2 regions of the Actinomyces gaoshouyii genome follow, and region 1 is predicted to be linked to the other one. Evidence: riboswitches for the same ligand, from Rfam matches in the RefSeq annotation. Region 1 holds a riboswitch; the other holds the start of a gene.
What was found. Region 1 has a riboswitch for FMN ahead of B6G06_RS04435 (ABC transporter permease). Riboswitches for the same ligand answer to the same signal wherever they lie in the genome.
Positions count from the first base shown of each region.

Region 2: linked by a shared signal. The riboswitch ahead of ribD (bifunctional diaminohydroxyphosphoribosylaminopyrimidine deaminase/5-amino-6-(5-phosphoribosylamino)uracil reductase RibD) and the one ahead of B6G06_RS04435 (ABC transporter permease) in region 1 are both predicted to bind FMN.

Region 1 is NZ_CP020468.1:1,089,743-1,093,770, forward strand. It holds gene B6G06_RS04425 (isochorismatase family protein) at 1-242, shown strand, start outside; gene B6G06_RS04430 (DMT family transporter) at 222-1,163, opposite strand; FMN riboswitch at 1,356-1,497, shown strand; gene B6G06_RS04435 (ABC transporter permease) at 1,626-2,465, shown strand; gene B6G06_RS04440 (ABC transporter substrate-binding protein) at 2,528-3,595, shown strand; gene hisG (ATP phosphoribosyltransferase) at 3,698-4,028, opposite strand, start outside.
Region 2 is NZ_CP020468.1:2,277,016-2,281,043, forward strand. It holds gene B6G06_RS09650 (riboflavin synthase) at 1-302, opposite strand, end outside; gene ribD (bifunctional diaminohydroxyphosphoribosylaminopyrimidine deaminase/5-amino-6-(5-phosphoribosylamino)uracil reductase RibD) at 323-1,390, opposite strand; FMN riboswitch at 1,491-1,623, opposite strand; gene nrdE (class 1b ribonucleoside-diphosphate reductase subunit alpha) at 2,133-4,028, opposite strand, start outside.

The DNA.
Region 1 (4,028 bases):
CGTCCGGGACCTACCTCGACCCGTGGCTGCGCGAGCGCGGCATCGGCGCGGTCGACGTCGTCGGGCTCGCCCTCGACTACTGCGTGCGCGCCACCGCCCTCCAAGCGGCGGCCCTGGGCTACACCACCCGGGTGCTCACCGATCTGACGGCGCCCGTCAGCGAGCGCAGCGCACCGACGGTCCTTGCCGAGCTAGCCGTCGCCGGTGTGGAGGCTCTGGACTCAGGCAGAGCGGATCTCTGAGGCCACCCGCTTGCCCCGCCGGGCCAGGCTCTCGGCGCGGACCACGGGCCAGAGCTCGGAGAGCAGCATCGCCGCCAGCACCAGCCCGCCGCCGGCCAGGAGCCGCCAGGTCATGGGCTCCTGACCGGCGAGGATCGCGAACAGCGAGGCGAAAACCGGCTCGAAGGTCATCACCACCACTGCCCGGGTCGCGCTCATCCGCGCCTGCGCCCAGGTCTGGAGGAGGAGGGCCAGCAGGCCCGAGGCCAGCGCCATCCACAGCAGCGGGCCCCACACGCCCCGCACCATTGGCACGCGAACCCCTCCCGGCAGCGCCGCCGGCCACAGGACGGCGCAGATTCCGAGCATCTGCAGCGCGGTCAGGCTCAGGGGGTCCTGCCCCTGGACGAGGGAGCCCAGGAGCACGATATGCAACGCGTAGAGGAACGCTGAGGCCAGGAGCAGTGGGATGCCCGCGCCCACGGCGAGGCCGTCGAGGCTCAGCGCGCTGACTCCGCCGAGCGCCAGGACGGCCGCCACCCATGTCGCCCGGGACACGCGTGCGCCCAGAAGCACCAGCGCGAGCATCGGCGTGATGACCACGTACAGGGCGGTGACGAATCCCGCCGTCGAGGCCGGCGTGTAGCGCAGCCCCACCGTCTGGGCGATCTGCGCCAGCCCGTAGACCGTGCCCACGCCGATCCCCGTGAGCGCCCGCCCCCGGTTCAGCGCGCGCAGGCGCCGCCAGGACAGCGCGCAGGCCACGCCTCCCGCGATCGCGAAGCGCACCGCCAGGAAGTCCGCCGCCCCCACGAGGCCGAGGGCGTCCTTGAGCATGAAAAAGGTCGATCCCCAGATCGCAGTGACCAGGAGCAGGGAGGCCGTGGGGAGGAGTGCTGGTCCGACCGTGCGGTACGACGGCGTCGCAGCACTGCGCGGCATGACGACCTCCGGGGCGAGATGGGAGAAGGAGCAGCTTACTCCTCCCGATAGTAGATCCGACACCACGCACTCACCGGTCCGGCGGTGTCTCGGCGCGCCCGGCCGACCTCGTCATGGGACCAATGCGCACATGGTGCGCCTCCATCGCGCCGTTGGGCCGCGCGGGCCTCCTCGGGGTAGAGTCGCCTCAGCAACGTGCTCCGGGGTCGGTGGAAATCCGAGCCGGCGGTGAGAGTCCGCGACCCGAGCCCTCCGCTCGCCGGGCGGATCGGCTCGGCTGAGCCGGTGGGATTCCGGCACCGACGGTGAGAGTCCGGATGGGAGGAAGCACGGGGCGGCCGCGTGGGCCGGATCGGCCACGCGCAGGAGCTACCAGCGCCGGCCGCCACGGGCGCCGCTGGCCCGCCACCCCGGAGAGCGCCCCTGGGGCCACCCGGGGGGGGAGCCCGGAGGAGAACCGACGTGCCAGGCGGCAGCAGCCCCAGCGCCACGAGCGCGGAACGACCCTCGTGGCGCGGCAGGCGACGGAGTGACGAGCACCGCGGGCCCCTGCCCGCGCTCCTGGTGGGCGCCGTCGTCCTGCTGCTCTGGCTCGCCTTATCCCGCAGCGGCGCCATCCCGCAGATCCTCCTGCCGGCCCCGCTGCGCGTCCTGGAGCGCCTGTGGATGGCCACCACGAAAGCCGGCTTGCTCGACTACGCCTGGGTGACGCTCCGCGAGGCGGTGCTGGGCTGCGCCGGCGCGGCCGCCTTCGCGATCCCCCTGGCCTGGATGCTGCACCACTGGGAGCTCTTCCGCCGCGCGGTGCTGCCCTACGTGGCGGCCAGCCAGGCGGTTCCCGCGATCGCCATCGCCCCCCTGCTCGTCCTGTGGATCGGCTACGGCACCGTGCCGATCGTCGTCCTGTGCGCCTTCATGGTCTTCTTCCCGATCACCGTCGCCATCCTGCTGGGCCTGCGCGGGCTGGACACCGACGTGCTCGACGCTGCCCGCCTCGACGGCGCGCACGGCTGGACGATGATCATCCATATGGAGGCGCCCATGGTCCTGCCGGCGATCCTCGCCGGCGTGCGCACGGCCTTCACCCTGTCCATCACCGGCGCCGTCATCGGAGAGATGGTCATGGGTGGCGACGGCATGGGACAGCTGCTGTCCATCCAGCGCGACGCCGTCGACACCACCGGCCTGTTCGCCACCATCACCCTGCTGTGCGCCATGGCCACCACCGTCCACTGGCTGCTGCTGGCTGCCGAGCACCGCAGCCGGACCGTCGCCGCCCTGCGCGGGCGGCGCGCCACCTGACCGCCTCTGAGCGCCGACCCGACCGAACCGCCCCGCGACCCGCGCAGCCCAAGGAGAATACCGTGACCAGCCAGCCCTCCCGCCCCCGCCTCACCCGCAGGGGCCTCATCGCCTCAGCCCTGGCCCTGACCGGGGGCGGCGCCCTGGCCGCCTGCTCGTCCGGCACCGCCTCCCAGGTCCTCAGATCCGGCGGCGCGGCGACGGGCGGAGCGCTGACCATCGGCTTGACCTACACGCCGAACATCCAGTTCGCGCCCTTCTACATGGCCCTGGCCAATAAGGATTACGAGTCGTCCGTCGAGCTGCGCCACCACGGCGGCTCCGAGGGGCTCTTCGACGCGCTGCTGGCCGGCACCGAGCAGATGGTCATCGCCGGGGCCGACGAGGCGGTGGTCGCGGCCTCCAACGACTCGCCGCTGGTGGTCATCGGCGGTTACTACCAGCGCTACCCGGGATGCGTCATCGCCCGCGAGGACTCCGCCGTCGCCTCGCTCGCCGACCTCGAGGGCCGGGTCGTGGGTCTGCCCGGGCGCACGGGGGAGAACTGGTACGCCCTCCAGGTGGCGATGCGGAGCGCGGGATTGAGCGAGTCCGACCTGACGATCCTCGAGATCGGCTTCACCCAGCAGGCCGCCCTCGCCCAGCCCAAGCCCGACACGGGGGACGCCTCGAGGCCCGACGCGATCATCGGCTTCTCCAACAACGACGCCGTCGGCCTCAAGGAGTCAGGGGTGGCCGTGCGCACTATCCCCGTCGGTGATGACATCCCCCTCATCGGTGCCTCCCTGGTCACCACGCGGGCAGTCCTGGAAGCGCGCCGCGCCGAGCTCGACGCCGCCGTCATGGCCTCCTCGCGCGGCATGGCCGCCTTCGTGACCGACCCCGACGCCGCAGTGGCCGCGACCCGCCAGTACGTGCCCGACCTGGTGGACGACGCCCAGGCCGCGCGGGCCCGCGCCGTCGCCGTGGCCACGGCCGAGCTCATCGCCCCTCGGGGCTCCGACACCACCATCGGGGCACTCGAGCAGGCCAAGGCGGCCACCATGATCGATTTCCTGGGCGGTCAGGGCATCCTCGGCTCGACGGCGGTCACCGCCGACGTCGTCTGCCAGCCGCTGCTCGCCGCCTGACGGGCGGGCGACGGATCCAGCCCTTGGGCGGACTGGAGATTCAGCGCGCGCCCCGAGGGCCGGGATGGCTCAGAGGGACTCAGAGGGAGCCGGACGCGGCTGTCAGAGGCGGCAGGCCAGGAGCTCGGAGACGAGGATCGCGCGGGCGCCCACCTCGTAGAGCTCATCCATGAGGCGGTTCATATCCGCGCGCGGCACCATGGAGCGCACCGCCACCCAGTCCGGGTTCTGCAGCGGGGACACCGTGGGGGACTGGATGCCCGGTGTGATCTCGGTGGCCAGGTGCAGGCGGTTCATGGGCACGTCGTAGTCCATGAGCACGTAGGAGCGCGCCCGCATGACGCCCTCCAGGCGCCGCACAAGAGTGGCCAGCCCCGGCTCACCGGCAAAAGCCTCGGTGGTGATGAGCACCGCCTCGCTGGCGAGGATCGGC
Region 2 (4,028 bases), 1.2 Mb from region 1:
CCTTGGACGATGTGACCGTCGAGGCGGCCGCCCGCGGGCACGCAGCGCTCCAGGTTGACGCGGCTGCCGGCGCCGAGGGAGCCGAGCGTGGTGCGCTGAAGGGTCTCGCCCATGAGGTCGGCGGCGAAGGCGCCGGGGGCGGGCACGGCGGTCAGGCAGACCCCGTTGACGGCGAGCGAGCCGCCGTCGGGGAGGTCGGCGATGAGCTCGCCCGCATCGATGATGAGCCGGGTGACGCCGGGGCGATTAGTGGGCGCGAGGTCGAGCACGGTACCCGTGCCGGCGATGATGCCTGTGAACATGGGGGTCCTTCCGTATGGGGTCAGTGGGCGCGCGGGGAGGCGGTGCAACGGATGACGATGTCGTCGCCGAGGAGGACGGGCGGGCAGTCTGGCTGGAAGCGATGGGCGCCGGCGAGGGTGGCGATACCGAGGTCGCCGACGGCGCCGCGGCCGGAGCCCAGGAGGAGGGGTGCGATGTGGACGATGAGCTCGTCGACGAGATCCGCGGCGAGGAAGGCGGTCAGCACGGTGGCACCTCCCTCGATGAGGACGTGTCCGATGCCGCGCTCGGCGAGAACAGCGAGGGCTTCGCGGGGATCGCGGGTGGGCAGGTGGAGCCAGTGGTCGTCGGCGCGCAGGGCGGCATCCGAGGGGACGGGGCGCAGGCCCATGACGCAGCGCAGCGGCTGGTGGATGGGGGACGTGGAGGCGCTGGAAGCACCCGAGCCGACGCGGGCGGTGAGGCGGGGGTTGTCGGCAGCGAGGGTGCCCGAGCCGACGAGGATCGCGCCCGCCCGTGCGCGCAGGTCGTGGCCGGAGGCTCGGGCGGCGGGGCCGGTGATCCACTGGCTGGTGCCGTCGGCGGCGGCGATGCGCCCGTCGAGGGTCATGGCGGTCTTGGCGGTGACGAAGGGGCGGCGGGCGCGGGCGCACTCGAGCCAGCGGGCGTTGAGGACGGTGGCCTCGGAGGCCAGGAGACCGCTGCGGACCTCGACGCCGGCAGCGCGAAGGGCGGCTGCCCCACCGGAGGCGGTGGGGTTCGGGTCGTCGATGGCGTGGATGACGCGGGGGATGCCAGCATCGATGATGGCCTGGGCGCAGGGCGGAGTGCGGCCGGTGTGGCCGCAGGGCTCGAGGGTGACGAGGAGCTCGGCTCGGCTGAAGTCCGCTCCGGCGTGGCGGGCGGCGTCGATGGCGTCGACTTCCGCATGGGGCGTGCCGGCGCCCCGGTGGTGGCCGACCGCGATGATCCGCCCGTCGATGAGAATGGCCGCGCCCACGAGGGGATTGGCGCCGCGGGGGCCCTGGCGGGCGGCCTCGAGGGCCGCGGACATGGCCTCGCTCTCGGCACGCGTCCAGGTCGATTCGCGCGGGTTCCCGCCTCTCACTTCCTGCTCCTCTCGGCTGCGGGGCGAGGGGAGGGCGGCGCGTTCTACGCGAGGCGCGTTGGGACGGCGGCCCCGGGTGGGGCCGATGCGGCCAGCGCGCCCATGCTCCCTCCCATCCAGACTTTCACTGTCGGCTCTGGAGTTCCACCAGATCAGCCGGTTGTCGAGCGGATCGACCACCGGGTCGCGGGCTGTGACCGCCGGTACGGAATCTCACCGTCCCCGGGACATGACGCGAACAGTCTGCCACAGGCTGTGGGAGCGCGCCATCGTGCTGTGCCGTCCGGTCGAGGCCGATGAGTGGTGTCATCGGAGCGGTTGCCATGGTCGTGCCCCGTGACGGTGTGGTGGGTGGGCGAGTTGGCCCACGCCCCGTTCGGCTGGCGGCCGATGGTCCTGCGGGTGGGGTTGCGCCGTGAGCGCCTCCCCGGCTGCGCGCACATGTGGCGCCAAGACCCCACCCGCGCCGCATCACCGGACGGCATTCAAGACCTGACCGGCCACCCACCCCCCGACATAGCGCGACAGCCCCTCCCCCGCGCCGAGCATCGACGATCGCGCTCAGGAGCGCAACGCCCGCATCGCTGTCACGGTCTTCCCCTCATCATGCTCGCGGCCCTCCTGCCGCGCTCCTCGCCCCCGCGACTTACCGACCGCTCGCCGAGCACATGACGCCGCTGCTGGCCGTGGCGTACATGGTGGTGCCGGCCGCCCTCGACGCAACCAGCACCACCACCGTCGTTCACAGCATGCAGCTCACGCAGCCCTGGACCTCGGTTCCCTCGAGGGCGGCCTGGCGCAGGCGGATGTAGTAGAGCGTCTTGATGCCCTTGCGCCACGCGTAGATCTGGGCGCGGTTGACGTCGCGGGTGGTCGCGGTATCGGGGAAGAACAGCGTGAGGCTCAGGCCCTGGTCGACGTGCTGCGTGGCCGCGGCGTAGGTGTCGATGATCTTCTCCGGGCCGATCTCATAGGCGTCCTGGTAATACTCCAGGTTGTCATTCGTCATGTAGGGCGCCGGGTAGTAGACGCGCCCGATCTTGCCCTCCTTGCGGATCTCGATCTTGGCCACGATCGGGTGGATCGAGGAGGTCGAGCCGTTGATGTAGGAGATCGAACCGGTGGGCGGCACCGCCTGGAGATTGCGGTTGTACAGGCCGTGCTCCCTGACCTTGGCGGCCAGGCGCGCCCAATCCTCGCGAGTGGGCACGTGCACGCTGGAGGCCTCGAAGATGGCCTTGACCTTCTCCGTGACGGGGACGAAGTCCTGGGTGGTGTACTTGGTGAAGAACTCGCCGCTGGCGTAGGCGGAGTCCTCGAATCCCACGAAGGTCCGGCCCCGCTCGATCGCCAGGTCACAGGAGGCGTCCAGAGCCGCGAAGAGGACGGAGGCGAAGTAGACGTTGGTGAAGTCCAGGCCCTCCTCGCTGCCGTAGAAGATGGACTCGCGCGCCAGGAAACCGTGCAGGTTCATCTGACCCAGGCCAATGGCATGGGACTCGTGGTTGCCACGGTCGATCGAGGGGACGCTGGGCAGATGCGTCTGGTCAGAGACGGCGGTCAGTCCGCGTACAGCCGTGCGGATGGTGCGCGCGAAGTCCGGGGAGTCCATGGTCTTGGCGATGTTGAGGGAGCCCAGGTTGCAGGAGATGTCCTTGCCGATATAGGCGTAGGACAGGTCCTCGTTGAGCCGACTGGCCTCGGAGACCTGCAGGATCTCGGAGCACAGGTTCGACATGACGACTTTGCCCTTGATGGGGTTGGCCTTGTTGACCGTGTCCTCGAACATGACGTACGGATAGCCGGATTCGAATTGGATCTCGGCCAGCGTCTGGAAGAAGATGCGGGCGTTGATCTTCTTCTTCTTGATCCGGCCGTCGTCCACCATCTCGCGGTACTTCTCGGTGACGTTGATATCCGAGAAGGGGACCCCGTAGACGCGCTCGACGTCGTAAGGGGAGAACAGGTACATGTCCTCGTTATTCTTGGCGAGCTCGAAGGTGATATCCGGGATGACGACGCCGAGCGAGAGGGTCTTGATGCGGATCTTCTCATCGGCATTCTCGCGCTTGGTGTCCAGGAAACGCATGATATCCGGGTGGTGCGCGTGCAGGTAGACCGCCCCCGCGCCCTGGCGGGCGCCGAGCTGGTTGGCGTAGGAGAAGGAGTCCTCCAGGAGCTTCATCACCGGGATGACGCCGCTGGACTGGTTCTCGATCCGCTTGATGGGGGCGCCCATCTCACGCAGGTTGGTCAGCAGCAGGGCGACGCCGCCACCGCGCTTGGACAGCTGGAGGGCGGAGTTGATGCCGCGGGCGATGGACTCCATGTTGTCCTCGATGCGCACGAGGAAGCAGGAGACGGGCTCGCCGCGCTGAGCCTTGCCCTCGTTGAGGAAGGTGGGGGTGGCCGGCTGGAAGCGGCCGGTCATCATCTCGTCGATGAGGTCGAGGGCGAGTCGCTCGTCGCCGTCGGCCAGGGCGAGGGCCACCATCGTGACGCGGTCCTCGAAGCGCTCCAGGTAACGCTTGCCGTCGAAGGTCTTGAGCGTGTACGAGGTGTAGTACTTGAAAGCGCCCAGGAAGGTCTCGAAGCGGAACTTGTGGGCGTAGGCGGCCTTGAAGGCGCTCTTGACGAA